DNA from 2 places in the Streptomyces sp. NPDC002851 genome. Region 2 is predicted to be linked to the other one. Evidence: riboswitches for the same ligand, from Rfam matches in the RefSeq annotation. Region 2 holds a riboswitch; the other holds the start of a gene.
What was found. A riboswitch is a leader RNA that binds a small molecule or an ion and turns the genes downstream of it on or off. The one in region 2 is predicted to bind glycine.
Positions count from the first base shown of each region.

Region 1: it holds a riboswitch for glycine, as region 2 does, so the genes downstream of both, gcvP (aminomethyl-transferring glycine dehydrogenase) here and gcvT (glycine cleavage system aminomethyltransferase GcvT) in region 2, are expected to answer to the same signal.

Region 1 is NZ_JBSFUT010000050.1:3,389-17,967, reverse strand. It holds gene ACWD10_RS34540 (substrate-binding and VWA domain-containing protein) at 1-335, shown strand, start outside; gene ACWD10_RS34535 (glutamate--cysteine ligase) at 423-1,940, opposite strand; gene ACWD10_RS34530 (hypothetical protein) at 2,427-3,014, shown strand; gene ACWD10_RS34525 (DUF5999 family protein) at 3,304-3,510, shown strand; gene gcvP (aminomethyl-transferring glycine dehydrogenase) at 3,655-6,549, opposite strand; glycine riboswitch at 6,724-6,838, opposite strand; gene ACWD10_RS34515 (PRC-barrel domain-containing protein) at 6,985-7,413, shown strand; gene ACWD10_RS34510 (DNA polymerase IV) at 7,609-9,105, opposite strand; gene ACWD10_RS34505 (MerR family transcriptional regulator) at 9,196-9,804, opposite strand; gene ACWD10_RS34500 (bifunctional nuclease family protein) at 9,983-10,456, opposite strand; gene ftsR (transcriptional regulator FtsR) at 10,510-11,256, opposite strand; gene ACWD10_RS34490 (FHA domain-containing protein) at 11,298-12,254, opposite strand; gene ACWD10_RS34485 (DUF881 domain-containing protein) at 12,336-13,244, opposite strand; gene ACWD10_RS34480 (small basic family protein) at 13,250-13,582, opposite strand; gene ACWD10_RS34475 (DUF881 domain-containing protein) at 13,579-14,478, opposite strand; gene ACWD10_RS34470 (sugar phosphate nucleotidyltransferase) at 14,566-14,579, opposite strand, start outside.
Region 2 is NZ_JBSFUT010000038.1:68,075-82,653, forward strand. It holds gene ACWD10_RS31065 (TetR family transcriptional regulator) at 1-516, shown strand, start outside; gene ACWD10_RS31070 (helix-turn-helix transcriptional regulator) at 571-1,533, opposite strand; gene ACWD10_RS31075 (thioesterase family protein) at 1,575-2,444, opposite strand; gene ACWD10_RS31080 (trimeric intracellular cation channel family protein) at 2,508-3,176, opposite strand; gene ACWD10_RS31085 (ABC transporter ATP-binding protein) at 3,317-4,435, opposite strand; gene ACWD10_RS31090 (ABC transporter ATP-binding protein) at 4,465-5,568, opposite strand; gene ACWD10_RS31095 (ABC transporter permease) at 5,565-6,566, opposite strand; gene ACWD10_RS31100 (ABC transporter substrate-binding protein) at 6,692-8,446, opposite strand; gene ACWD10_RS31105 (ABC transporter permease) at 8,548-9,552, opposite strand; gene ACWD10_RS31110 (enhanced serine sensitivity protein SseB C-terminal domain-containing protein) at 9,926-10,720, opposite strand; gene ACWD10_RS31115 (enhanced serine sensitivity protein SseB) at 10,848-11,675, opposite strand; gene ACWD10_RS31120 (AAA family ATPase) at 11,817-12,503, opposite strand; glycine riboswitch at 12,637-12,732, shown strand; glycine riboswitch at 12,733-12,858, shown strand; gene gcvT (glycine cleavage system aminomethyltransferase GcvT) at 12,894-14,027, shown strand; gene gcvH (glycine cleavage system protein GcvH) at 14,104-14,481, shown strand; partial or broken gene ACWD10_RS31135 (serine hydroxymethyltransferase) at 14,513-14,579, shown strand, end outside.

The sequences.
Region 1 (14,579 bases), on a different contig from region 2:
GCTACACCGGCCTGTACGACACCGCACTCGCCGCGTACAAGGAAGCCCGGTCGACGTATGTGAAGGGCAAGTTCAACGCCGTGGTGATCCTCACCGACGGGGCCAACCAGGACGAGGGCTCGATCAGCCGCAGCGCCCTCGTCGCCGAGCTGAAGCGCCTCGCCGACCCCGAGCGCCCGGTCCCGCTGATCACCATCGCGGTCGGCCCGGACGCCGACAAGGAGGAGGTCCAGGAGATCTCCGAGGCCACCGGCGGCTCGGGCTACCAGATCGACGACCCGGCCGAGATGCAGTCCGTCATCCTCAAGGCGATCATGGCCGCGGGCGCCAACTGACCGTCCGCCAGTGGCCGGTGGGTAGTGGCCAGTGGGCGGTGGCCAGTGGGCAGTGGGCAATGGCCAATGGAAAGTGGCCAGGGGACATCACGTCGGAAGCACGGATTCCAAGAGCCCCATGGGCCAGGTGTGCACCGGCTCGCCCGCGTGCATCAGCTCGCAGTAGCGCCGCGTCGTGGCCGCGAGCGCGTCCTGCCGGGACAGGCCCGAGCGCCGCGCCCGGTGGTACGTCTCGGCCTGCCAGGACGCCCCGTTCACGCGCCGTCGGCAGCGCTCCTCGATCACCCCGAGGTACCGGTCCCGGTCACTGGGTTCGATGCCCCACGCGTCGAGCCCGGCGGCCGCGAACGGCAGCAGTTCACCGCGTACGAGCTCGACCGCGGGCAGCCGCGTCAGCCCGCCGAACCGGCCCGGCCGCGGCCACTCGAACTCGGCCTCGATGCCGTACCGGCACGCGGCGTCGAAGTTGGCCGCCGCCGCCTCGAACGGCAGCCGGGCCCACACCGGCCGCGCCTCCTCCGCCAGGGCCCGCACCACGCCGTAGTAGAACGCCGCGTTGGCGATCACATCGGTGACCGTGGGCCCTGCGGGCAGCACCCGGTTCTCCACCCGCAGATGCGGTACGCCGTCCGCGATGCCGTAGACCGGCCGGTTCCAGCGGTACACGGTGCCGTTGTGCAGGACCAGCTCGGCCAGGCTCGGCACCCCGCCCTCGTCGAGCACCCGCAGCGCGTCCTCGTCCTCGCAGATCGGAAGGAGCGGCGGGAAGTAGCGCAGATTCTCCTCGAAGAGCTCGTACGCCGAGGAGATCCACCGCTCCCCGAACCAGGTCCGCGGCCTGACCCCCTGCGCCTGCAACTCGGGCGGCCGGGTGTCCGTGGCCTGCAGGAACAGCGGGGGTCTGGACTCGCGCCACAGCTCGTGCCCGAACAGGAAGGGCGCGTTGGCACCTACCGCTATCTGCGCACCGGCCACCGCCTGCGCCGCGTTCCACACATCGGCGAACCGCCCCGGCGTCACCTGAAGATGGAGCTGTACGGAGGTGCAGGCGGCCTCCGGCGCGATCGACGCCGAGGTGCACACCAGGCGCTCCACGCCCTCGATATCGAGCGTGAACTGCTCGCCCCGCGCGGCCATGATCTGGTCGTTGAGCAGTGTGTAGCGGTCCACGGCGGAGAGATTCGCGGACACCAGATCCGTGCGGCCGAGCGTCGGCAGAATACCGATCATCACGATCCCGGCGGCGCATTCATCGGCCTTGCGATGGGCGTACCCGAGGCCGGTGCGGAGCTCTTCGGCGAGCTGGTCCAGAACGCTGCCGCCGAGCCGGTGCGGGGCAATGTTCACTTCCAGGTTGAACATTCCGAGTTCGGTCTGGAAATCGCCACTCGCGATGCGTTGCAGTACTTCCGCATTCATCATTCTCGGCAGCCCGTCCGGCCCCGCGAGATTCAGCTCTATCTCCATCCCCATGAGATTCCGGGGGCGGTCGAACCGCTGCTCGTCGAGCAGCCTGCGCAACCCGGCGAGGCACTGCTGCAGCTTCCTCCGGTACCGCTGCCGATCGGCCAGGTCGAACGCCCCGGCCGCGACCTTCTCCCCCATCGAAGCGTCCCTCCTCGATTGGGCGGCCCACCGCGCTGCCGCTGCGTCACGGAGGATGATGCCCAGGCCGTTCGATCGATAACGCCTCGCTGATGCCCATGGCACGCTACGCTCAACCCCCTTGCGGATCGGGCACATTCACCGGGCATGCAGCACATGCAGATGCAGTACGCAAGCAGACCTGGTGAAAAACGCCGATGAGAACAGGCCGACCGCGCACGGCTCGAACACCGAGGTCAGGACGCCACCACCAAAGGGAATCGGCGCAAACCCCGCAAGAAACCGACCGAATAACGCCTTGACCGGCAAACTCGGGGCGCTTAGGTGAAACGCTACCTGAACACCCGTCGTATAAACTCCCAGGTACGGCAGAGAGTTGGCGCCAGGACCTGGGCCCGACGCCCCCCGCCCCTCTGACCCAGAGAGCTGACAGCGCAGTCCGCACCTCTACGTCTCACCGGCCTGTCGAAATGAGAGGCACCCACCATGCCGCTGTATGTCCCCCCGGCTCCCGCGCCCGCCCTGCGCAGTGTCCTGACGGCACTCGGCTCCCCCACCGCCGTCCGTGAGGCCCGCACCCCGTCCCTGCGCGCCGCGACGGGCCCGGCCACACCCGAACTCCCGCTACCCGTCCACGTACTGGACCGGATCACCACCACCGACGGACCGCCCCGCACCCGGCTCGCCGGCTGGCGCTTCCTGATCCGCTGCCAGGAGCGCGCGCTGGCGGCGGGCGACACCCGGCTCACCCCGGACGGCTGGGCCTTCTCGCACTTCTTCGAGGGCCCCTACATCAGCGCCACCGAGCGCGCCCTGCGCCAGGCCGAGGCGCTCCCGACGCCGTATCAGCCGCGCCTGCTCTCCGTCCCCGAGCTCTATATGCTCACGCTCTGGCTGCATGGCGACACCGAGTCCGACGGCACCACCGGCAGCCCCCGCCCGGCCGACCTCCTCGTGCCGCTCGCGCCCGCCCCGCCCGGCATCGCCGCGCACCTCCCGCACCGCGTCGCGGACCTGCTTCCGGTCCTCGGTCACCGTCTGCCCCCCGGCCCACTGCTCGGCTCACCGGCCTGAAGGACGTACGACACGCGCTGTAGCCCCTTTTAGTCAGGCCCAACCCCCCAAAGAGACAGTCCAGTTGGACTGAACCGTCCGCATGGGTGACGCGTCCCTACCGGAAGAGCGGTGCTGCTCGGAAATCCCTGCGGATTCGAGTCCGTAGGGCAACACTGAGAGAGGACGGAACACCAACCGGACCGACACACCAACGGGCCGGACCGACACACCAACGGGGGCGGACATGAACACCGCATCGAGCCGCGGGGCTCAGCGCACTACAACGACACAGCGAAAGAACTCATCCATGTGCCAGCATCAGCCGCCTTGTCCTACAGCCGACTCCGCCGACCGGGAGGCCGCCCGACCCGTGGCGCACCACCCGGAGCAGGGCTGGAGCCTGCTGTGCAACGGCGTCCTGCTCTTCGAGGACACCGGTGAGCTGCTGCCGGACGGGCAGATCATCGCCCCGCACCGGCCGCTCGGCACCGACCAGGTGGCGCGCGCCGCCTGACCACGGCCCGGCCGTCGCCGGGCCGTCGACCAGGCACATCCGTACGGCCTCGAGCGACACCGTACGACTCGAGCAACACCGCACGACCTGAACAAAAGGGCCGGCACGGAGAGCGATCTCCGCACCGGCCCTCACGCGTGCCCGTCAGCTGTCGTACGCCTCCAGGGGCGGGCAGGAGCAGACCAGGTGGCGGTCGCCGTACGCCTGGTCGATCCGGCGCACCGGCGGCCAGTACTTGTCGGCCTTGGAGACACCGGCCGGGAACACGGCCTCCTCGCGCGCGTACGGGTGCTCCCAGTCGCCCGCGAGGACGGCGGCGGTGTGCGGCGCGTTCCGCAGCGGGTTGTCGTCCGCGGGCCACTCGCCCGAGCCGACCTTCTCAATCTCCGCCCGTATAGCGATCATTGTGCTGCAGAACCGGTCGAGCTCGGCCAGATCCTCGCTCTCGGTGGGCTCGATCATCAGCGTCCCGGCAACCGGGAAGGACATCGTCGGCGCGTGGAAGCCGTAGTCGATGAGCCGCTTCGCGATGTCGTCCACCGTCACACCGGTGGCCTTGGTGAGCGGCCGCAGATCGATGATGCACTCGTGCGCCACGAGCCCGCCGGGGCCGGTGTAGAGCACCGGGTAGTGCGGCTCCAGGCGCTTGGCGATGTAGTTGGCACCGAGCACCGCGACCTGCGTGGCCCGCTTGAGGCCCTCGCCGCCCATGAGTCGTACGTACGCCCACGAGATCGGCAGGATCCCGGCCGAGCCCCACGGCGCCGCAGAGATCGGGCCGACGCCGGTCTCGGGGCCCGCGGCGGGCTGCATCGGGTGGTTGGGCAGATACGGCGCCAGGTGCTCGCGCACCCCGACCGGGCCGACGCCCGGACCGCCGCCGCCGTGCGGGATGCAGAACGTCTTGTGCAGGTTGAGGTGCGAGACGTCGCCACCGAACTTGCCCGGCTCGGCAAGCCCCACAAGCGCGTTGAGGTTGGCCCCGTCGACGTACACCTGGCCGCCCGCCTCATGCACCTGGGCGCAGATGTCGGCGACGTGCTCCTCGAATACGCCGTGCGTCGAGGGGTACGTGATCATGAGGACGGCCAGCTCGTCGCGGTACTGCTCGATCTTGGCGCGCAGGTCCTCGACGTCGATCTCGCCGTCGTCCGCGGTCTTGACGACCACGACCCTCATCCCGGCCATCACCGCGCTGGCGGCGTTGGTGCCGTGCGCGGAGGAGGGGATGAGGCAGACGGTGCGCTGCTCGTCGCCGTTGGCCCGGTGGTAGCCGCGCACCGCGAGCAGGCCCGCGAGCTCGCCCTGCGAACCGGCGTTGGGCTGAAGCGACACCTTGTCGTACCCGGTGACCTCGGCGAGGCGCTCCTCCAGCTCACGGATGAGCGTGAGGTAACCCTGGGCCTGGTCGGCGGGCGCGAAGGGGTGCAGGGCACCGAACTCGGGCCAGGTGACGGCCTCCATCTCGGTGGTCGCGTTGAGCTTCATGGTGCAGGAGCCCAGCGGGATCATGCCCCGGTCGAGCGCGTAGTCCCGGTCCGCGAGGCGGCGCAGGTAGCGGAGCATCGCGGTCTCGGAGCGGTACTGGTGGAAGACCGGGTGCGTCAGGTACTCGTCTGCGCGCAGCAGGTCCTCCGGCAGCGCCTCGGCGACGCTCGCGTCCAGGGCGTTGACGTCGGCGAGGTCGGCCTCGACGCCGAAGGCGGCCCACACGGCGGCCAGTTGGGCCCGCGTGGTGGTCTCGTCACAGGCCAGCGAGACCTGGTCGGCGTCGACCAGGCGCAGGTTGACGCCGCCCTCGCGCGCGGCCGCGACGACCTCGGCGGCCCGCCCCGGCACCCGCACGGTGACCGTGTCGAAGAACTGCCCGGTCACGACCTCGACGCCGCCCGCGCGCAGCCCCTCGGCGAGGATCGCGGCGTAACGGTGGGTGCGCAGGGCGATGTCCTTGAGGCCCTGCGGCCCGTGGTACACCGCGTACATCCCGGCCATGACGGCGAGGAGCACCTGTGCGGTGCAGATGTTGCTGGTCGCCTTCTCGCGCCGGATGTGCTGCTCGCGGGTCTGCAGGGCGAGGCGGTACGCCTTGTCGCCGTCCGCGTCCACGGAGACGCCGACGAGGCGGCCGGGCAGGTTGCGCGCGAACTTGTCGCGCACCGCCATGTAGCCGGCGTGCGGCCCGCCGAAGCCCATCGGCACGCCGAAGCGCTGCGACGTACCGACCGCGATGTCGGCGCCGAGCTCGCCGGGCGAGGTGAGCAGCGTGAGCGCGAGCAGATCGGCGGCGACGGTGACGATCGCGCCGAGCTCGTGCGCCTGCTCGATCACCGGCTTGAGGTCCCGCACGGCACCGGAGGCGCCCGGGTACTGGAGCAGCACGCCGAACACCCCGCGCTCGGCGACCTCGGCCGGGATGCCCTGCGACAGGTCGGCGACGACCACCTCGACGCCGGTCGGCTCGGCCCGCGTCTCGATCACCGCTATGGTCTGCGGCAAGGCATCGGCATCGATCAGGAAGACACCGTCCTTGACCTTGCCCACGCGCCGGGACAGCGCCATCGCCTCGGCGGCCGCGGTGCCCTCGTCGAGCAGCGAGGAGCCGGAGGTCGGCAGGCCGGTCAGGTCGGCCACGGTCGTCTGGAAGTTGAGCAACGCCTCGAGGCGGCCCTGCGAGATCTCCGGCTGGTACGGCGTGTACGCGGTGTACCAGGCCGGGTTCTCCATCACGTTGCGCAGGATCACCGGCGGCGTGAAGGTGCCGTAGTAGCCCAGGCCGATCATGGACGTGAGGACCTGGTTGCGGTCCGCGAACGTGCGCAGTTCGGCGAGGACTTCGGCCTCGCTGCGCCCGTCGGGCAGGTCGAGCGCCTCGGCGCTCTTGATCACATCCGGCACGGCGGCGGCGGTCAGTTCGTCGAGCGATCCGTATCCGACCTGGGCGAGCATCTTGGCCCGGGCCTCGCCATCGGGCCCTATGTGACGCTGCTCGAAGGGGATGCCTCGCTCCAGCTGGGAGAGCGGAATGCGGTTGGCGGTCATTGCGGAAGGCCTCCTGGTCTATGCGACCTACGAGGGGCACCACGGCGCGGGCACCCGGACGGCCTCCCCCTCTGTCATCTCAACCTGAGAGCTTCACCGGTCACGTACCGCGACCGGCTTTCACCGTCGGTGAGAGCGGATGCCGTCGACGCCCGCCCTGCTTTCCAGAGTGACCTCATCCACGCGGTACGGGGGCCTGAGAGATTCCGGGGAGGATTTGCTCCTTCGGCGCCTCCAGTAGTCGGGCCTATGCGGCCTGTCAACCGGAGAGCTCTCCCGCATGGGGTCAGCAGCCGCTGGCCAGCCTACCAGCGCCCTCCCGGGGTATCCCTGGACACTGGACCGACGCCCACCTCTCTCGCGCTCGACTGGCCACGTGCCGCAATGTGCTCTTTCGTAGTGATGACGAAGGAGTTGCGACGTCTTGGAGGGACCGTGCAGACCGACATTGATCCACGGAGTCTGATCGGCCGCAAGGCATTCGACTGCAACGGCGCCAAGCTGGGAACGGTGGACGAGGTCTATCTCGACGATGCCACCGGCGTCCCGGAGTGGGCGGCGATACGCACCGGCCTGTTCAGCCGGGATGCGTTCATACCCCTCGAACCCAGCGAGCTGGTCAAGGGCACGCTTCAGGTCCCGTACGACCGCGCCCTGATCAAGGACGCCCCGGACTTCGGCGTCGGCCGCCACCTGTCGCCGGAACAAGAGCTTCAGCTCTACCACCACTACGGCATCGACGTCTCGGCGCCACCGCCGCCCAACCACAACTTCGGCCACGTAGCCGGCACGGAGACCCGTGACGAGGGGCCGGGCCCCTCGAACTCCCGCGGAAGCCCGGACTCCGGCCCAAAGCCGCCGTGAGGCCTGTGCCCCGTACGGGCCTGCTTTACGGATCACGTACGGGCCTGCCATACGGATCGTGTACGAGCCTGGCTTTACGGATCGGGTACGGATCTGGCTTTACGGATCACGCATCCGCGCCGTCGGCCCGGTGCCCTCGCCTGGGGGCTGCGCCCCCAGGCCCCCTGCCCTGTCGCCTCTGAGCAGGGCTCGTCCTCAAACGCCGGACGGGCTGGCAGTCACCCCTGAGGCCCCCTCCGAACCATCCGCCTCCTCCCCCGCGACAACGCCCCGAGCCGTCACCAACGGCAACGGCTCACCGACCCGCAACAGCGGATCATCGCTCCGGAACGTCCGCACCCGCCCCGGCGACGACCCGGGTGTCTCGAAGCGCACCGTCACCCGGCCAAGGCCGCTGCCCTGCACCCACCCCGGCCCGTACTCGGCATGCAGCACGTCCTGCCCGGCGTGCCAGCGCCGCTCCCCGGACACCTCGGCAGCACCGGCGTCCTCCGCCCCGTCTCCCGCAGGTGCGGCCGCACCGCCACCGTTACCGCCCCCACCCACCGCGGAATCGCCCTCCGCGCCCCCGGCCTCCCCCGGAACCTCAGCCTGAGCCGCCTCAGCCGCCGCCTCCGCAGCCTGGGCCTGTGCGAACAGGTCCTCCTGCGTGAAGTCGGCGAGACCGGACACCCCCACCCCGAGCAGCCGCACCCCGCCCGTGGTGTCCACGCCCTCGAGCAGCCGCGCCGCGGCCTCCCGCACCACCCCCGGGTCGTCGGTCGGCCCGCGCAGCGTCTCGGAGCGGGTCAGCGTCGAGAAGTCGTAGCGCCGGACCTTCAGGACCACGGTCCGCCCGGAGTGCCCGGATGCCCGCAGCCGCTGCACACAGCGGTCCGCAAGCCGGGCGACCTCCAGGCGCACCCGCACCCGGTCGTGGATGTCCACGTCGTACGTGTCCTCCACGGACACCGATTTCGTGTCCCGCTCGGCCACCACGTCCCGCTCGTCCCGCGCCAGGGCCATCGCGTACAGCTGCGTGCCGTGTGCCTTCCCGAGCAGCCGTACGAGCTCGTCCTCGCCCGCCTCGGCGATCTCCCCGACCGTGGTGATCCCGGCCCGCCGCAGATGGTCCCCGGTCACCGGCCCGACCCCGGGCAACGTACGCACGGACATCGGCGCCAGAAGCTCCCGTTCCGTGCCCGGGACGATGAGCACGAGCCCGTCCGGCTTGGCCTCCTCCGAGGCGATCTTCGCCAGCATCTTGGACGCGGCGAGCCCTACCGAGCCGGTGAGCCCCGTGACCGCCCGTATGTCCGCGCGCAGCCGCTCACCCACCGCCCGCGCGGACACCCCGTCCCAGGCCACGCCCCCGGCCTCCAGGTCGACGAACGCCTCGTCCAGGCTGAGCGGTTCGACCAGCGGCGACAGCTCCCGCAGCAGCCTCATGACCTGCTCGCTGATGTCCCGGTAGAGCCCGAACCGCGGCATCAGATACGCCGCGTTCGGCGCGAGCCGACGCGCCTGCGCCACCGGCATCGCCGAGTGCACCCCGAACTTCCGGGCCTCGTACGACGCCGTGGCGACCACCCCACGCGGCCCGATGCCGCCGACGACCACGGCCTTCCCGCGCAGACTGGGCTTGGCCGCCTGCTCCACCGAAGCGTAGAAGGCGTCCATGTCCAGATGAAGAATCGTGGGCGTCGATCTCACAAGACCGATGCTGCCCTACACCACTGACAATCGGGCCGCCACGCCTTGGCCGCCACGCCTTGGCCGCCACGCCTTACGAGGGCGCCGCGCTCACCCCGCGCGGTTGCGACGCTGCGCCAGCTCGTCGGTGGGGTTGTGCCCGATCAGCGTCTCGCCGGTGTCGATGCGCTCCCCGTGCAGCTGCGAGAGCGCCGCCTCGACGTCCCGCCACACCACACCCACGGCGATGCCGAAGACACCCTGCCCGCCCTGCAGCAGATCCACGACCTCGTCCGGCGAGGAGCACTCGTACACCGTGGCGCCGTCGCTCATCAGCGTCATGCGCTCAAGATCCGCGAACCCGCGGTCCCGCAAGTGCTGGACGGTCGTACGAATGTTCTGGAGCCCGACCCCGGTGTCCAGGAAGCGCTTCACGATCTTCAGGACGACCACGTCCCGGAAGCTGTACAGCCGCTGCGTACCGGAGCCGTAGGCGGCCCGCACGCTGGGCTCCACCAGGCCGGTCCGCGCCCAGTAGTCGAGCTGCCGATAGGTGATCCCGGCCGCCGCACATGCCGTGGGCCCTCGATATCCCACGCCTTCGAACGCCGCACCGGCGTCCTGGGCCACCACCTCAGGCCGCAGCGGAGCGTGACCGGCCGCGCTGCCGTGGAGCGGATAGGGACCACCCGCCGCCATACCGTCGCCGCTGCTTCTCACGCCGACCTCCGTCCTTGACCTGCCTTCTCGACGGTAGGGAGTACCCATAGGTGCGTCAACGAACGCCACACTCGGCACGCCGAGTGATAATCACCCCGAGAGTGGTTTACGCCGGGCTCCGGCGTGGAACGGCTGCTCGAATGAGCCGCCGGGGCTGCCCTGGCGGCTCAGCGGCCCTTCACTGGCTGTTGGTCCCGAAGTCCTCGGGCGAGATCTGGTCGAGGAACTCGCGGAACTTCTCGACCTCGTCCTCCTGCTCGTCCGGAATGGCGATCCCCGCGTCATCGAGCACACCGTCACTGCCGTAGATCGGCGTTCCGGTGCGCAGCGCGAGCGCTATGGCGTCGGACGGGCGCGCACTGACCTCGACGCCGCTCGCGAACACCAGCTCCGCGTAGAAGACGCCTTCCCGGAGGTCCGTGATGCGTACCTCGGTGAGCTCCTGGCCCACGGCCTCGAGCACATCCTTGAACAGATCGTGGGTGAGCGGCCTGGCAGGCGCCATGCCCTGTTGAGCGAAGGCAATGGCGGTCGCCTCCCCCGGTCCGATCCAAATGGGGAGGTACCGGTCGCCTCCCACTTCACGCAGGAGCACGATCGGTTGGTTGGAGGGCATTTCGACCCGGACACCGACGACGTCGAGCTCATTCACACAGCAACCCTAGGCCGTGCTCGGCAGGTTTGGGTAGTCGAGCTCCGTCCGAGTCAGTCCCGGCGGACGCCCAGAGCCTGCCGGACCAGGGCCGCGTGCAGCCGTATGGTGAGCTGCGCCAGCTCCTTGGTACGGGCCTCCGCATGGGCTCTGGTCTGCGGATTCCGGTGTCGGCGCAGCGGCGCGACCACCTGTTCGACCAGTCCCGCCTCGCGCTCCGCGGACGCTTTCATGGCCCGAAGATGGCGTGGTTCGATGCCATGGCCACCGAGTTCCGCGATCAGCTTGGCGACCGTGACGGCCTCGATGTCGTACGCGCCGTCGGCGCCGGGCGCGATCAGACCGTACGACTCCCACTCGGCCAGGTCCGCCTCGTCGACCTCTGCGCCCGCGAGAAGCTCCGCGCGGCCGATGACCGCGGCGGTGTGCTCGGCGGGCTCGGGAGCGCCCTCAGCGCCCTCCTGGGGGCCTCGCTGGTCCCCGACCGTCGGCAGCTGGACCTGCTCACCGCGGCCCAGGGCGTCGAGGTGCTCCCTGATCACCTTGAGTGGCAGATAGTGATCGCGCTGCATCCTCAGCACCTGGGCGAGCCGCTCCACGTCCGCGGGTCCGAACTTGCGGTATCCGGACGGCGTGCGCTGCGGCTCGACCAGACCTTCGGCCTCCAGGAAGCGAATCTTGGAGATCGTTACCTCGGGGAATTCCTCGCGCAGCAGATTCAGCACCGTACCGATGCTGACCAGGCGGCCGTCCGCGGCGGCGGTGCCGTCACCGGCACCGCCCTTCGCTGTATGACGCATGGACCTTCCCTGGTGGTCCCCCGGACGGAGTCCGGGGCGGGTCAGATAGCCCGCTGGCTCCCGAAGAAGACCAGCCGGTACTTGCCGATCTGCACCTCGTCACCGTTCGCGAGCGTGACCGAGTCGATCCGCTCCCGGTTGACGTACGTGCCGTTGAGGCTGCCCACGTCGGCGACGGTGAAGACGCCGTCGGCGCCGCGGCGGAACTCCACATGGCGGCGCGACACCGTCACGTCGTCAAGGAAGATGTCGCTCTGCGGGTGCCGCCCGGCCGTGGTCAGTTCGCCGTCAAGCAGGAAGCGGCTGCCCGAGTTCGGCCCGCGGCGCACGATCAGGAGCGCCGAGCCCAGCGGCAGAGCGTCGACGGCGGCCTGTGCCTCCGGGGAGAGCGCCGGTGTCGGCGTCTGACCGGTGGTCTCCGAGTCGTACGCCTCGATCCCCGAGATCGAGATCGTCGAGGTCGTCTCGGACGGACGCTCCGGCGCCGCCCCGCCCCGCAGCGGCGCACCGCAGTGGGAACAGAAGCGGCTGGCCTCGGCATTGCGGTGCCCGCACCTGCTGCAAACCGGCAAGGGATCCTCCTGCCGCGACTGGGCCCCGGGGCCGTTGGACGCCGACGGGCCGGAGGCAAAGTCTCCACCCGCACTTGAGGTTGACGGATCCTCGAAACCTATGCGGCCGGGCGCGGCAGGGTCAACAGAAGAAGCACCGTGAGCACCCGCAAGGTCACCCCCCGCACTTCCGTCGACCTGATCGCGGAAGAGCGGGCGACCCGCTCCCTGCTCCTCGGCCTCACCGTGCCGCGGCGCGCGGTGCCGGGCGGTGGCGTCGGCACCGTCCTCGCGGCCGCTCTTGCCGAACAACTTCGCAAACAACTTCACGGGCGATTCCCCTTGACCGAAACAGACCCGCCCGTGGGGCAGGACGAACCCTGAATGCACACACCGGCATACGTCGGGAGCACAGACATCCTTATAACGTCCGCATCCTCCGGACAGTTTCCACCACGCACCACACTTACGGTGCGTCGACCCCCCGCAACCTCATGTCCTTGCACAACTGCCCTCATACGCCCCGCCTCACTGCGAAGACGACCGAGCGTAGTCAGGACGATTCGCCCGTCGCAAGGCATCTACGACGATCCTCTCGCCCCGGACCACCGCGACCATCGCCTGCTCCTTCTCCAGCGTCTGCACCACACCTCCAGGGATGTTGAGCGCGGGCTCGAGGTCCTGCGGCTTGCCGATGATCTTGAACACATACGGGGACCGCAGCTTGCGTCCGTCCACCCGGACACCGCCCGCCCCGTCCTCGAAGTAGCTCTCGGCAACCACCCGGGCGTCGTTGATCTGAATCGCCTCCGCCCCGGCCGCGCGCAGCTCCTGCACGGCGTCGAGGAGCATGTCGGCCTCGACCGTGCCCTTGCTGTCGGTGATGGTCATCGAGATCCCCGGGCCCCGCGCCGCGACCGTGCCGGCCAGGACACCGAGCTGCCGCTCCTTCTCCAACGTCTGCTTGCGCGCCTCTTCGGCCTGGTCCGAGCTGTTCTCCAACTCGGTCCGCTGGTCGTCGAGTCGCCGCCTCTCGTCTTCTAGACGCTGAGTACGGTCATCCAGTTCATCGAGGATGCGAACAAGATCTTCCTGACGTGCTCCGCGCAGCGCACTGCTCTCACTGTTCGAGCGCACCTGGATGGCGAGGCCCAGGCCGAGAACGAACAGCAGTACGGCGACGATGAGTTGGGCCCGTGACACCTTGGGCGGCCACAGGCTCTCCGCGAGCCGTTGGCGGCCGGTGAGCTGATCCGCGGCGGACGCGGCAGGCGCTGCGGACTCCGCGGCCTCGGTGACCTCGGGCGTCTCGTCGGCCTGCGCAGGCTCGGAAGCGGGCGCGGCCGCGTCGCTTCCCGCGCCCTTGACCTGGACCTTGTGCTTGTCGTTGGCGTCGTCGGCCTTACGCGGCTGCTCCGGCGGCAGTTCCCTGCTCATCGGCCTCACGCCCGGAACACGTGCCGACGGATCGCGGCGGCGTTGGAGAAGATCCGAATGCCGAGCACCACGACGACACCGGTCGAGAGCTGCGCCCCGACCCCCAACTTGTCGCCGAGGAACACGATCAGCGCCGCCACGACCACATTGGAGAGGAAGGACACGACGAACACCTTGTCGTCGAAGATGCCGTCCAGCATCGCGCGCAGCCCCCCGAACACCGCGTCAAGCGCCGCCACCACGGCGATCGGGAGATACGGCTCGACCACCGCGGGCACTTCGGGCCGGACCAAGAGTCCGACCACCACTCCCACGACGAGGCCCAGTACGGCGATCACGATGTGCCCTTTCCTGCTTGCGGCTGTGCGGTACGTACGGTCAGGCTCGGCGCTGCGGGCAGCCGTACCTCTTCCTCTGCGGAGATGCTGGTCCTGACACCGAAGTTCTCCTGCAACGCGTGCAGGTACTGGCCGTCGGGGCTGTCCTGGAACCTGGTGCTCAGCCGTTGTCCGTTCCCCACCGCGAGCACCGTATACGGCGGTGCCAAGGGCCTGTTGTCGACCAGTATGGCGTCGCCCGCGGCCCTGATCGCCGAGAGCGAGGTGAGCCGCTGACCGTTGATGGCGACGGCCTCGGCGCCGGACTGCCAGAGGCCGTTGACGACCTGCTGCATGTCCCGGTCCCGTACCCGGCCGTTGTCGGAGAACCCGGTGTCCCCGCGCGGCCCGTCGCCGCTCCCGCCGGAGGCCTTGGCGTCGTCGATCACCAGCTTCACGCCGGGACCGTGCACCTCCGTGGCACCGGCGAGCAGCTCCACAAGCCCGCCCTGGTCACCACCGGCCTTCTCGAGTGCCTGACGCTGCCGCTGCCCGACCTCCTGGCGGAGCCCGTCGATCTCGCCCTCAAGCTTGTCGGCGGCCCTGGTCTCCCGCTCGATGCGGTCGATCAGCTCCTCGCGTTCCTTGGCCACGACCGGTGCCGCTATCCGGGCCTGCGCGGCACCTACGGTCACCACGAGCGCGGCGAGCACGAGACCGGCGGCGAGGCCGAGCTTCGCCCGCAGGGTACGCGGCAGACCACCACCGCCCTCGTTCCGCTTACGCTCCGCCGCCTCGGCATAGCCGTCGTCCAGGCTGTGATCCATCACATTGGTCAGCAGCGACATCGAAGCGTCAGGTCGCGCGGGTGGCGAAGATGTGCTCCGAACGGGGGGCTGCTGCGGCATGCCGCACATCGTCGCACGTCGCGGGCCGTACCTCCGAATGGCCCCACCGGCGCGCCGGTCGGCGGCCCCGCAGGCCGCCGACCGGCACTCCTTACGTCAGTGTCCGGCGC
Region 2 (14,579 bases):
CTGCGCGAGGTGACCCGGGCCGTGGGCATCTCACCGGCCGCCTTCTACCGGCACTTCGCGGACATGGCGGACCTCGGGGTCGCGCTCGTCGAGGAGACCCTGGGCAGCCTGCACGGCGTGGTCGGCGCGATCCTCGCGGAGACCGGGGACAGCGAGGAGCGGGTGGCCCGCACCGTCGAGGTGATCGCCCGTCAGGTACGGGAGCAGCCGGGGCACTTCCGCTTCATCGTGCGCGAGCGGTACGGCGGCGTCGCGCCGGTACGCGAGGCCATCGCGGCCCAACTGCGCCGGTTCGCCGAGGAAGTGGCGGCGGCGCTCGCCGGGGAACCGGCGTCGGCGGGCTGGAGCCAGGAGGATCTGCGGATGCTGGGCGGGGTGTACGTCGGGCACATGGTGATGACGGCGGCGGACTTCCTGGAGGCGGGGCCCGAGGGCGCCGAGGAGGCGGCACAGGTCGCGCGGCGCAGGCTGCGGCTGGTGGCGGTGGGGCGGGAGCACTGGCTGGACGAGGCGTAGTTCGCGACGGAGCTCGGCCTCCTCGGCCTCCTCAGTCCCGGTACAGCAGTCTCCTCAGTCCCGGTACAGCTCGGTGATCGCCTGCGCCGCCCGGGCCAGTTCCGCTCTGGCTTCAGGCGGGTCCAGGACCTCCACCCGGTCCGCCAGGGAGAGCAGTTGGCGCACTTCGCGGACGTCGCCGAAGGCGAGGCGGACCCTGGCCCATCCTCCATCGCGTTCCGGTTCCGGATCCGCCACCAGAAACGCCCCATTCATCCGTACGAACATGTCCAGCCACCGCGCCCGCACCCGGGCCGTCACCATGACCGCGCCCGAGCGGTCCTCCACGCGGCGGCGCAACACCTCCCACGCATCGGCCAGTTCGACGCCCGGGCGGCGCCGTACCGGGTCCTCCGTCACCGTCGCCGTGTCGACGCGGTCCGCGCGGAACAGGCGCGGGGCGCCGCGATGGTCGGCGATCAGGTACCAGACGCCCGCTTTCAGGACCAGGCCGTACGGGTCCACGGTGTAGCGGCGCACCTCCCGCTGCCCGCTGTGCCGGTAGCGCAGCGCCAGGCGGCGGTCGCTGAACACCGCGTCCTGGAGGACGTCCAGGGCGTCGACCGCCTGGCGCGGGCCGCTGAGCCAGCGCACCGGGTCGACCAGGACGCGGCGGGACGTCAACTCGGCGGCGGGCCGGTGCGGTTCGGGCAGCGCGGCCATCACCTTGCGCAGGGCCGAGCCGAGCGCGGCGTCGAGCCCGAGGGCGGCGTGCGCGCCCTCGGCCGCCAGGATGAACAGGGCCCGCGACTCGTCGGCCGTCAGGCCCGTGACATCCGTACGGAATCCGGGGAGCAGCGCGATGCCGCCGTGCCGCCCGCGCTCGGCGTAGACCGGCACGCCGGTCGCGGACAGCGCCTCGACGTCGCGGTAAATGGTGCGTACGGAGACCTCGAGGCGCTCGGCGAGCTCATGGGCGGGGACGCGTCCGCGGGTCTGGAGCAGCAGGAGGATGGAGAGCAGCCGGTCGGACTTCACGGGTTCAGGATGCCGTCCCCGGTCCGGCCGTCGAACCGGCCCTACCGCGTGCGCGGCGCCCGCGCCAACTGCCGTGACTGGGCCACCAGGCGGTCCGCGCTGTCCCAGACCTCGGCGTCCTCCTCCAGGAAGCCACCCGCGAGGTTGCGTGTGCTGATCGCCACGCGCAGGGGGCCGGGTGCGGGCCTGCGCCGGACGTGCACGGTCAGTTCGACCGTGGGTACCCAGCCCTTCAGGCCCAGCTCGAAGGCGGTGGGCGGCAGTGCGTCCACGGCGAGGAGCAGGGACAGCGGGTCGTGGTCGCGGCCGTCGGCGAGCCCGAACCAGGCGCGCATCTCGCCGTTGCCGGACGGCTGCCCGAGCGCCCAGCCGAGGGTCGCGGGGTCGAGTTTCAGCCAGAGCCGGTCGGCGATCGCGGAGCTGCCGGGCACCGGCGGCCCGTCGGCCGGGGCGTCCTGCGGGCCGAAGCACTGCTCGACGGGCGGGATGGCCGGGGGCTCGGCCGTCGTACGGATCTCGTCGGTGAGGTCGTCGAGCGCGCCGTACGTGGCGAGCACCCGGATGCGTTCGACCTCCTGCCCGTCCTCGTCGCGCTGGACGAGCGACGCGGTGCCGGTGGAGAGGGTCCGTCCGGTACGGATCACGTCGGTACGGATGACCGCGGGGCCGGGCTGCGAGGCGGTCAGGTAGTGCGCGGAGACCGTGAACGGGTCGGAGTGCGGCAGCGCCGCGCCGAGCGCCCGGCCGAGCACGGCGAGGAGATAGCCGCCGTTGACCGCGTTGATGATGGTCCAGCCCGCGGAGAGCTCGGCGTCGTACACGCCGGGCTCGCGCAAGGTCACCGCGGTGTCGCGGTCGAATTCGCTGTCACCGATCGCGGCGGGGGCCGCCGTCGCACTGCCCTGATTCATGCGCAGCACCGTACAACACGAAACTACTAAGCGGTAGCTTTCTCGCGACGGCCCTGCCCGCTCTCACGGCTCCTCCGCCACCGTCACCCTGCGGTTCCAGGCGCGCGGGGCCCGCCAGCGGAACCGGAGGGCGAGCAGCCGGAGCACGAAGGCGAGGGCGGCGGCGAGGGTGCTGGTCACCGAGTTCAGGACGTCGAAGCTGATGCAGAGCGCCACGGAACCGGCGCCCACCATGGCCGGGACCGCGTACAGGTCGCGGTCCCAGCGCAGCAGCGACGGCACCTCATTGGCCAGGACGTCGCGGAGCACCCCGCCGCCGACCGCGGTCGCGAGACCCAGAGCGGCCGACGCGGTGAGCCCGAGCCCGTACTCGTACGCCTTGATCGTGCCCACCACACAGAAGAGGCCGAGGCCCGCGGCGTCGAAGACGCTGACGGCGCCGTTGATCCGCTCCACCTCGGGGTGCAGGAAGACCACCAAGGCCGCGGCGATCAGCGGGGTCACGAAGTAGCCGAGGTCCGTGAAGGCGGCGGGCGGGACCGCACCGATCATCACGTCCCGGAAGATGCCGCCACCGAGCGCGGTGGCCATCGCGAGCACGGCGATCCCGAAGACGTCGAAGTTCTTGCGGACGGCGAGGAGGGCGCCGGAGATCGCGAAGACGAAGATGCCGGCGAGGTCGAGGGCGTGCTGGATGGAGGGGGTGAAGAGATCCGTGAGGTCCTGGAACACGGACTGATTGTGCCGGGTGGCGGGGGCCGGGCTCGGCGTGGGCGGGCCCGCGGCGCCTTTTCCCCAGCCCCGCCCCTTCCCGGCTGTGCCGATATGCGGCTAACGCCGCGTGGGGGGCCTTGCCCCCGGACCCCCGCTCCTCAATCGCCGGAGGGGCTCTTTATGACGTCCTCCGTCGACGCAAGCAGCTTCGTGTCCCCGGGCTGCTGATCCGCGAAGTTCTCCGGATGGTGGCAGGCCACCTGGTGCCCGGTCCGGAGGGCCGTCAGCGGCGGCTCCGCCGTCCTGCAGATCTCCGTCGCCTTCCAGCAGCGCGTGTGGAAGCGGCAGCCGGGCGGCGGGGACAGGGGGGACGGCACGTCCCCGCGGAGCAGGATGCGGCCGTTGCCGTTGGTCTTGGCGGCGCGGCGCTTCGGGTCCGGGACCGGGACCGCGGAGAGCAGGGCCCGGGTGTACGGGTGCATCGGGGTGTCGTAGAGCGACTTGCGGTCGGCCAGCTCGACGATCTTGCCGAGGTACATCACCGCGATCCGGTCCGAGACATGGCGGATCACCGAGAGGTCGTGGGCGATGATCAGGTACGTCAGTCCGAGCTCGTCCTGCAGGTCGTCCAGGAGGTTGACCACCTGGGCCTGGATGGAGACGTCCAGGGCCGAGACCGGCTCGTCCGCGACCACCAGCTTGGGGCGCAGGGCCAACGCCCGTGCGATGCCGATGCGCTGGCGCTGGCCGCCGGAGAATTCGTGCGGATAGCGGTTGTAGTGCTCGGGGTTGAGGCCGACCACCTCGAGGAGGCGCTGCACCTCCTTCCTGACCCCGCCCTCCGGCGTGACGCCCTGAAGCTTGAACGGCGTCGAGACGATGGTGCCGACCGTATGCCGCGGATTCAGCGACGAGTACGGGTCCTGGAAGATCATCTGGACGTCGCGGCGCATCGGACGCATCGCGCGCACGCCCAGGTGCGTGATGTCGCGGCCCTCGAACTCGACCTGCCCGGCGGTGGGTTCGAGCAGCCGGGTGATCAGGCGGCCCATGGTGGACTTGCCGCAGCCCGACTCGCCCACCACGCCGAGGGTTTCACCCGAGCGCACGTCGAAGTCGATGCCGTCGACGGCCTTGACCGAGGCGACCTGGCGCTTGAGCACGCCCTTGCGGACCGGGAAGTGCTTCTGGAGCCCGGTGACCCTGAGCAGCGTCTCGCCCGGTGCCGGGTCCTCGGCAAGGGCCGCCGAGCCCGCCGAGCCGTCTTTCGCGGGGATGGTCACAGCCTTGTCCTGCTTGTCTTCGCTCACAGCTTGGGCGCAATCTCTTCGGTCCAGATACGTTCCCGCTGCTCCTGCGAGAGGTGGCAGGCGCTCCAGTGCCCGGACCCGGTCTCGGCCAGCTCCGGGCGGACGGTGCGGGTGACATTGCCCTTGGGCAGATCGGCGTACGGGCAGCGCGGGTTGAAGGCGCAGCCGGACGGGATGTTGATCAACGAGGGCGGGGAGCCCTTGACCGGGATCAGGCGGTCGGTCTGCTCCTTGTCGATGCGCGGCATCGAGCCCAACAGGCCCCAGGTGTAGGGGTGTTGCGGTTCGTAGAAGACCTTCTCCGCGGATCCGCGCTCGACGCAGCGGCCGCCGTACATCACCAGGATGTCGTCGGCGAGCTCGGCGACCACGCCCAGGTCGTGGGTGATGACGATGACGGCCGAGCCGAACTCCTTCTGGAGGTCCCGGATCAGGTCGAGGATCTGCGCCTGCACGGTCACGTCGAGCGCCGTGGTCGGCTCGTCCGCGATGAGCAGGTCGGGGTTGTTCACGAGCGACATCGCGATCATGGCGCGTTGGCGCATGCCGCCGGAGAACTCGTGCGGGTAGGAGTCGACCCGCTTGTCGGGCTGCGGGATGCCGACCCGGTCGAGCATCTCGATGGCCCGCTTGCGCGCGGTCTTCTTGTCCACGTCGTGGTGGACGCGGTACGCCTCCACGATCTGCTTGCCGATCGTGTAGTACGGGTGCAGCGCGGAGAGCGGATCCTGGAAGATCATCGACATCTCGCGGCCGCGCAGGCGACGTACCTCTTGCGGATCGGCGGTGAGCAACTCCTGGCCGTCCAGCCAGATTTCGCCGGAGAGCTGGGCCTTGCGCTTGCCGTACTGGCCCGCCGTGTGCAGGCCCATGATGCCGAGCGAGGTGACGGACTTGCCGGAGCCGGACTCGCCGACGATGCCGAGGGTCTTGCCCTTCTCCAGCTTGAAGCTGAGCCCGTCGACGGACTTGACCAGGCCGTCGTCGGTGGGGAAGTGCACCTTCAGATCGCGCACTTCGAGGAAGGCGGTGGGGGCGGCCGACGCGCCCGTGGACTCGGGTTCTCCGAGTGCGGCGCCGGTCTTGTTCAGGTCGGTCATCCGAGCCTCACTCGCGGGTCGATCACGGCGTACATCAGGTCAACGACGAGGTTGGCCAGGGTGATGGCGAGCGACATGCACAGCGTCACACCGAGGATCATCGGCAGGTCCTTGCCGTCGATCGCCTGCACCGCCTCACGGCCGAGCCCCGGCAGGTTGAAGGTCGTCTCGGTGAGGACGGCACCGCCCATCAGGATGCCCAGGTCCAGGCCGAAGACGGTGAGGATCGGGGTCATGGTGGAACGCAGCGCGTGCCGCCGGATGACCACGGGCTCCTTCACGCCCTTGGCCCGGGCGGTGCGGATGTAGTCCTCGCCGAGCACCTCCAGCATGGTGGCCCGGGTGAGCCGGGCGTACATCGCGGCCTGGAGGAAGGCGAGCACGATCCAGGGCAGGATCAGGGTCTCCACCCAGGTGCCGAAGGAGTCGTTGGTGGTGAGGCTGTCGTCGATGTGCACCCAGCCGAGGCTGTGCACGAAGATGCCCATGGCGATCATGCCGGTGAAGAAGATCGGCATCGAGACGCCGGAGAGCGCGGCCACCATCGCGGAACGGTCCCAGATCGAACCGCGCTTGAGCGCCGAGATGACACCGACGGCGACACCGCCGAACAGCCACAGGATCGCGGCGCCACCGGCCATCGCGGCGGTCACCGGCAGGGCGTCCTTGATGGTCTCCCACACCGGGGCCTCGGTACGGAAGGAGTAGCCGAGGCACGGCGACGGGCAGTGGGTCACGCTGTTGCCGCTGCCGAAGTCCCGGCCGAACGGGATGCCCTTGACGAACTCCGCGAACTGCACGAGGAGCGGGTCGTTCAGGCCCAGCTTCTCCCGGATTCCCTCGAGTTGCTCGGCGCCGGAGTTCTTGCCCGCGAAGAGCACGGCAAGGTCCTGCCCCGCCCACTTGGGCAGCATGTAGAAGATGGTGAACGTCGTGAGCAGCACGACAAGCACCATCACGATGACGGCGCCCAGGCGCCGGATGAGATAAGCAAGCACTGTGCGCGGCCCGCCGGCGGCCGGAATTCCGGGTTGCGGAGTTCCGGCCGCCGACCGGGGCCATCACCTGCCCTTCGGACTGGCGGGGTTCGGCGAGAGTGGACGGGCCAGCGGGCCGGTGACGATTACTTCACGCCGAGCGTGACGTAGTCGTAGCGGCCGCTGTAGGCGGCGGAGGAATAGACGTTGGTCAGCCGCGAGCTGCGCCAGGTGATGTTCTTCTCCTGCAGGAACGGCATCCAGTAGGCCTGGTCGATCACGCGGTGGCTCATGCCCTTGTAGATCTCGGCGGCCTTCTCCGGGCTGTCCGCTGCGATGGCGTCGTCGAAGAGCTTGTCGATCGTCTTGTCCTTGATCTCGGACTCGTTGTAGTTGCCGTTCTCGTAGATGAAGCGGCTGTCCCACAGCGGCTGGCCGAAGCCCTGGCCGGACGGGAAGTCCGGGCCCCAGCCGCTCATGATCATGCCGTAGCCGCGACTCTTGACCACCGAGGGGGAGCCGGTGATGCTCGGCGACTCGGAGCCGATGATGGTGTCGACCTGGAGCTTGATACCGACCTTGCCGAGGCTCTCCTGCAGCTGCGTGGCGGCCTCCTTCTCACCCGGGTTGTCGTTCCGCGCGGTGACCTTGGTGGAGAAGCCGTTCGGCTTGCCGCACTCCTTCAGCTCCGCCTTGGCCTTGGCGGCGTCCGGCTTGCCCTTGCGCTCCAGAATGCCGTACGGGTCGTACTCCGGGTCCGAGCCGGGGATGGCCTTGGGCAGCGGGCTCACCGCGATGTCACCGGCCGCGAGCTTGCCGCCGCGGACCTTCTGCAGCGCCGCGAAGTCGGTGGCGTAGAAGACCGCCTTGCGGCAGTGGACGTCGTCGAGCGGCTTGGCGGCCGTCACCAGGGCGACATAACGGATGAAGTCCGTCTGCATGTTGTCAACGTTGTCCTTGTGGTCCTGCATGGCCGTGATGCGACCCGACTGGGTCATGCCCGTGCCGTTCATGTCGAGGTCGTACTCGCCCGCGATCAGCTTCTTGTCGTTCTCCTCCTTGTTCGGGGAGAAGGCGACCGTGATCTTGTCGGGCAGGGCCGGGCGGATCGGGTCCGACTCCTTGTTCCAGTGCTTGTTGCGAACCAGGACGGCGCTCTTGCCCGGGCGGTAGGACTGGAACTTGTACGGGCCGTTCGAGAAGGGCTCGTTGGCGTACTTCGCCTTGGTGTCCTTCTCCTTCTTCACCGGCGAGCCGGACGGCATGGCCAGCATGTTCTCGAAGTCGCTGTTGGGCTCCGGGAGGTGGAAGATGATGGTCTTGTCGTCGGGCGTCTCGATCGCCTTCAGGCCCTCTTCGGAGTCGTCCTCGTAGGGGCCCTTGTACTTGCCCTCGGGGTCGAGCACGCTCTTCAGATACGCCGGGCCGCCGGTGATCACCTTGGTGGCCCAGGCGCGCTCGATGCCGTACTTGATGTCCTTGGAAGTCAGCTTGGAGCCGTCCTCCCAGGTGAGCCCGTCGCGCAGGGTGTACGTGTAGGTCTTGCCGTCGTCAGTGATCTTGGCGTTGTCCGTGGCCAGGTCCGGGACCAGCTTGTTGGACGCCTCGCCGGGCTTGGTGTCGTACGTGACCAGCTGGCGGGTGAAGAAGCGCATCGCGTCCCACGTCATGCCGTAGTAGGCGCGCTGCGGGTCGAGGGAGTCGAACGGCTGCTTCGCGATGAACTTGAGCGTGCCGCCCTTCTTCTTCGAGGGGTTGGCGACCTTGCCGATGCCCGCGTTGTAACCGGCGCCCTTCTTGGTCTCCTCGTCACCGCCGCCGCACGCGGTGGTGGTCATCAGCGCCGCTACCACGAGGGCCGCGCCCGCGGTGAGCCTTCGTTTGGTGAAACCTGTGGGCATTTCTCGCATCCTCCGAGATTCGCGGTCCCTGGCTCTGGTGCCGGAGAACCATGTGGAAGAGCCGCCTGACGGTACGGCAGGGGCAGGTCGGTCAGGGCTGTTCAGCGGGTTCCCTTGGGGTCCAGGGCGTCGCGCAACCCATCACCGAAGAGGTTGAAGGCAAGGACGGTGATGAAGATCGCCAGACCCGGGAAGACCATGAACATCGGGTCGTGCTCGTACACCTGGAGGGCGTCCCGGAGCATGCCGCCCCAGGAGGCGGTGGGCGGTCGCACACCGGCGCCGAGGAAGCTCAGCGCCGCTTCGGTGAGGATGTTGGTGGGGATCATCAGCGTGGTGTACACGGTGATGGGGGCCACCAGGTTGGGCAGCAGCTCCTTGAACAGGATGTGCCGGGAACCGCCGCCCAGGCTGCGGGCCGCCTCGACGTACTCCCGCTCGCGCAGCGACAGCGTCTGGCCGCGCACGATCCGGCCGATGTACGGCCAGCCGAACAGGCCGATGACCAGGATGAGGGTGGCGATCCGCACCCCGCTGCCGGTGAGTCCGAAGAGATCGTCCGGCAGCACCGAGACCAGGGCGATGATGAAGAGCAGCTGCGGGAACGAGAGCAGGACGTCCATCACCCGGCTGATCAGCGCGTCCACCCAGCCGCCGAAGAAACCGGCGATGATCCCGAACAGGGTGCCGAGGGCCACCGCGACCAGGGCGGCGAGCACGGCGACCAGCATCGAGACCCGGGCCCCGTAGACGATCCGGCTGAACACGTCCCGGCCGGTGTTCGGTTCGACACCGAACAGGAAGTCCCCGCTGATGCCGCCGAGGGCGCCCTTGGGCAGGTTGGTGATGTCCTCCAGCTGGTCCAAGTGGCCCTGGTTCGGGGGGTGTCCGAAGAGGCTCACGAGGAGCGGCGCGAAGACGCTGACCAGGACGAGCACGACGACAACGACCGCTCCGGCGAGCGCCACCTTGTCCTGCTTGAGGCGGTTCCAGGCGATCTGCTTGAGCGAACGCCCTTCGACCTTCTTGCCCGCGGCGTCGGCTGCGCCCTCTACGGGCGCGGCCTTCTCCGCGTCCGTGGCTGTGTCATGCATTGGCGCCGTCATCGTGGCAGGGTCCCCTCTCAACCGGTGGTGACCGGCCCGCACTTGCCGCTGTAGCGGCGGTTCCGTAGACGGTGCGAGCGACATCGACGCACTGGCCGACTGGTCGGTCTGCTCGCACACAGGCCCGAAAGGCCGTACATGCGGGGAGTCTTCAATGTGGCCGCGATCACCCGCCAGCCCTGTCCGTGAATGGATGCGCAACCGTGATGTGGCCAGCAGGCTTCCGCTATGCGAACAACTTGATCGCTTCAGCGGTTCACGACTGGGGCCCCAAACTGCCCCTAAAACGGTGGAGTTGGGCACGGGGGTCCAGGGGGCGCTGCATCCATCAGCGGCTTCGCCGCGGGCCCCTGGAGAAAGGTCCTCACTACCTTCAGTACGCGCCGGGCGCCGCGGGCGGATAGCCGTACCCGCCTGCCCCGATCTGCGCCGCAGGCGCCCCGTGGGCCTCACGGTCGTAGAACGGCCGGGCGTTGGCCCGCAGCCACAGGGCGACCGGGTCGAACTCGTCGGCCATCGCGACCGTCGACACCGCGAGCCCGTCCGGCACCGTGGCGACGGACTGCTGCATCATCGCGCGCACCGCGTCCACCGAGGCGGGATCGGTGGCGTACACGTCGAGACCGATCGCCAGATACGGGGTGCCGAGCGCCGGCTGCACCCAGGCACGGCGCAGCGCGCGTACGGCCGGGGTGCGATGGGCGTTCTGCGCGAGGTGGGCGTAGAACTGCGGGACCTCGATGGTGGGTTCGGAGATCCGCAGCGGTCCGGCGGGCAGCCGGTCCAGGCCCGTGGCGATGCGGCGCAGGTCGAGCCAGGGGACACCGACGCCGCCGCCGGGGGCGTGCGGATTGAGCCAGAGGCCGTAGTGGTCCGGGTATAGGGTGCGGGCCACGTCGAGGCCGGGGACGACCTCGTGGGCGCGGTTCCAGCCGGAGGCGGCGAGCTCCTGCGCGGAGGTCACGCAGGGCGCGTAGCCGTAGCCGTCGACCTCCATGTTCCCGTACTGCGCGTCGGGGGAACCGGCCTGGCCGTGCCAGAGCAGCATCCAGACGCGGTCCTGGGCGAGGGCGCCGAGCAACGCCTCGTACGCGTCATAGCGCCCGGGCGTCACCTGGCGCAGCATGTGCTCGACCTTCCCGGCCGCAGCCGTGCCCGACGCACTCACCGTAGACCGGCCCCCTTGGCGTGGTGTTCCGTACTCGATCCGCCCCCGGTCGTGGGGCGTTGGCTGGGAAACAGCTTATGGCGCGGCGGGCGGAACGCGGATGCGGCCCGGCCGCCCGAGCCGCGACTCATTGGTCCTGGCGATGGTCCCGGCGGTAGAAGGGGCGTACCTTCTCGGTCATCCAGGCGCCCACCGGGTCCTGGGCCACGTCAAGCAGGACCAGGTTGACCGGCCAGGGCACCGGGGCGCGGCCGAGCGCGCGGCCCAGGGCGTCCATGGGGAGGTTGCGGGCGGCGCCCTCCCATTGGGAGAGCTCGACGCCGACGAACATCACCGGCTTGTCGCCCTCGATGCTGGCCAGGCAGCGGCGGGCGCTGAGCACCACGCCGGTGGCCTCGAACTCCTCGCTCGTGACGGCCAGGAAGTCCACCGGGTCGTCCTGCCAGTCCGGTTCGAAGAGCCGGACGCGGCCGCCGCTGGCCGGGCCGTCGAGCGGGGTGCGCCCGTAGCGGCAGAGCTCGGCGACGGCGGGCGGCGGCAGCAGCGTGCCGACCGCGCCGGGGCCCGCGTCCGGGTTCACTGCGATGCCGAGCAGCGGCGGCAGGCCGCGGGCGAACTCCACGGCGGGCGCCGCGGTGAAGCTCATGTGATCGCCGACGATCTGCCGCAGGCGCTGCTCGGAGCTGAAGACGGGGACGTACGCCCGGTCGTCGATGGTGACGGTGGGCAGGTCCAGGTTCGGGCTGTCCGGGCCGCCGCCGTTCGGCAGCGGCACCCAGACCTTGCCTCGCCCCAGGGCCTCCACGATGCGCGGGCCCGCCGACTGGGCAGCGTGCGCCGCGGCTTCCGGTGAGCCCGCGGCGGAGGCGGCGAGGACCTCCTCCAGCTCGTTGGCCGGCCATCCGGGGTGCGGCCCGTCGGGCCCGCCCGGAGTCCCCTGTACCGGAATGTCCATCAATGTCCTCGTCGTCCCCTGTGTACCTCTGTGCGCTTCCGCTCGCGGTGCTGACCCGCGACGCCCACGACCTTAACTCCGCAAGCCGCCACGCTTCACGGGGCGGGCGGACGGACGGGCGGACGGGCGGACGGGCGGACGTCATTCCCCGAAGTCGACGCCCACCAGGGCCCCCGCCGCCTCCCGGTCCAGGAGCACCGCCGAGCCGCAGCCCCCGGGGATACGGCCGCGCTCCGCGTCCCGGACGAGCCGTCCGACCGCCCTGCGGTGCCGGGCGAAGGCGTACCGGGAGACCCGCCGCCCGCGCTCCCGCTGCCCCGCGAGCGCGACCTGCGGCGCGACGTCGAGCAGCAGGAGGTGCAGCACGCGGCCGCGGCGCCGGGCCTCGCGGGCGAGCCAGCGGCGCACCCAGCGCTGCGTACCGCAGTCGTGCACGACGACGCTGGCGCCGGAGCGCAGCGCCCGCCGCAGGTGCGCGTAGTGCGCGAGCCGGACGAGGGGGCGGTACGTCGCGTACGGCAGCTTCCGGGGCAGTCGGCGGGCCCAGCGGTCACGGGCGTCCTGGGAGTCGAAGCGGGGGGCCGCCACCGCCCGCTGGATCAGCGTGCTCTTGCCGCTGCCCGGCAGCCCCGAGACCACGACCATGTCGCCCTCGCCGAAGTGCAGCCTGCGGGGCGTGCGCCCGGCACGGCCGCGCAGGTCACGGACGATGGGCACCGGCCCGACCGCTCCGGCGGCCGCTGCCGCAGTGCGGGCGTCGGCCTCCCGCTGTCCCGGCACCACGACGCCTGTCGTGGGCACCCCTGCGTACGCGCCGGCCTCGTGCACCGTGATCGTCCTCCCCCTCCGCAGCGTGACTGTCTCCTTACCGCCGAGTGTAAAGAGCCGGTAATGCGGCACAAGCTCTTTCCACACAGACGGGACGTGCAATGATGTCCGCGCCAACTGCATACCGGCCGCTTGAATCCGCGCGGGAGAGCTCCCAGTCACGCACTGGGGCGCCGAAGGAGCAAGTCCCTCCCTTGAATCTCTCAGGTCCCGATACCGCGCGGGCGAGGCAGATCTGAAAAGCGGGCCCGTCCCGGCACTGCGCCGTACGGCCCCACCCAAGGTGCAAGTCGCGCCGTCCTTCCAGGGGAGCGCAGCGCGACGAACCTCTCAGGTTTATGACAGATGGGGAGGAACGACCTCACCCGTCATGCCCTGGGAGCCAGACACATGACAGATTCTTCGCACATCCCGCGCAAGACCGCGCTCGATGCCCTGCATCGTTCGCTCGGCGCGACCATGACCGACTTCGCGGGCTGGGACATGCCGCTGCGGTACGGCAGTGAGCGCGACGAGCACAACGCCGTACGCACCAAGGCCGGGCTCTTCGACCTCTCCCACATGGGTGAGATCACCGTCACCGGCGCGCAGGCCGCGGACCTCCTTGACTACGCCCTCGTCGGCAACATCGGCGGAGTGAAGCCGGGCCGGGCCCGCTACACCATGATCTGCCAGGAGGACGGCGGCATCCTCGACGACCTGATCGTGTACCGGCTGGGGGACGCCGAGTACATGGTGGTCGCCAACGCCTCCAACGCCCAGGTCGTCCTGGACGCCCTGACCGAGCGCGCCGCCGGTTTCGACGCCGAGGTGCGCGACGACCGCGAGGCCTACGCGCTGCTCGCGGTACAGGGCCCGGACTCCCCCGCCATCCTCAAGGCGGTCACGGACGCCGACCTGGACGGCCTGAAGTACTACGCGGGTCTGCCCGGCACCGTCGCCGGGGTCCCGGCGCTGATCGCGCGCACCGGCTACACCGGCGAGGACGGCTTCGAGCTGTTCCTGAAGCCGGAGCACGCCGAGACCGTGTGGCAGGCGCTGACCGCGGCCGGTCAGTCGTACGGCCTGGTGCCGTGCGGGCTCTCCTGCCGGGACACGCTGCGCCTCGAGGCGGGCATGCCGCTGTACGGGCATGAGCTGTCCACCTCGCTGACCCCGTTCGACGCGGGGCTCGGCCGGGTCGTCAAGTTCGAGAAGACCACGAACGACGGGAAGTTCGTGGGCCGCGAGGCGCTGGAGCGGGCCGCCGAGCGGGCCGAGCAGAACCCGCCGCGCAAGCTCGTCGGCCTGATCGCCGAGGGCCGCCGGGTGCCCCGTGCCGGATACGCCGTGGTCGCCGAGGGCGCCCCGGTCGGCGAGGTCACCTCGGGTGCCCCGTCCCCGACGCTCGGCAAGCCGATCGCCATGGCGTACGTCGACGCGGCGCACGCCGAGCCCGGCGTCAAGGGCGTCGGCGTCGACATTCGCGGTACCCACGAGCCGTACGAGGTCGTGGCGCTGCCGTTCTACAAGCGCCAGAAGTGACACTCGGTCCGGCCACGCCCGGCCGCACCGTCCTCAGGTTCCTCACCACTCCCCCGCGTACAGGAGAATTCAGGCCATGAGCAATCCCCAGGAACTGCGTTACAGCAAGGAGCACGAGTGGCTGTCGGCCGCCGCTGACGGCGTCTCGACGGTCGGCATCACCGAGCACGCGGCCAACGCGCTCGGCGATGTGGTCTTCGTCGACCTGCCGGAGGTCGGCGCGACGGTGACCGCGGGCGAGACCTGCGGCGAACTGGAGTCCACCAAGTCCGTGAGCGAGCTGTACTCGCCGGTGACCGGTGAGATCACCGAGGTCAACGAGGACGTGGTGAACGACCCGTCCCTGGTCAACTCGGCCCCGTTCGAGGGCGGTTGGCTGTTCAAGGTCCGCGTCTCGGAGGAGCCGAAGGACCTGCTCTCCGCCGACGAGTACACCGAGTTCTCCGGCTCCTGAGCCGCGTAGGCCGCCCTTAAGGACGTAACGCATGTCGCTTCTCAACACCCCGCTGCACGAGCTCGACCCGGATGTCGCCGCCGCTGTCGACGCCGAGC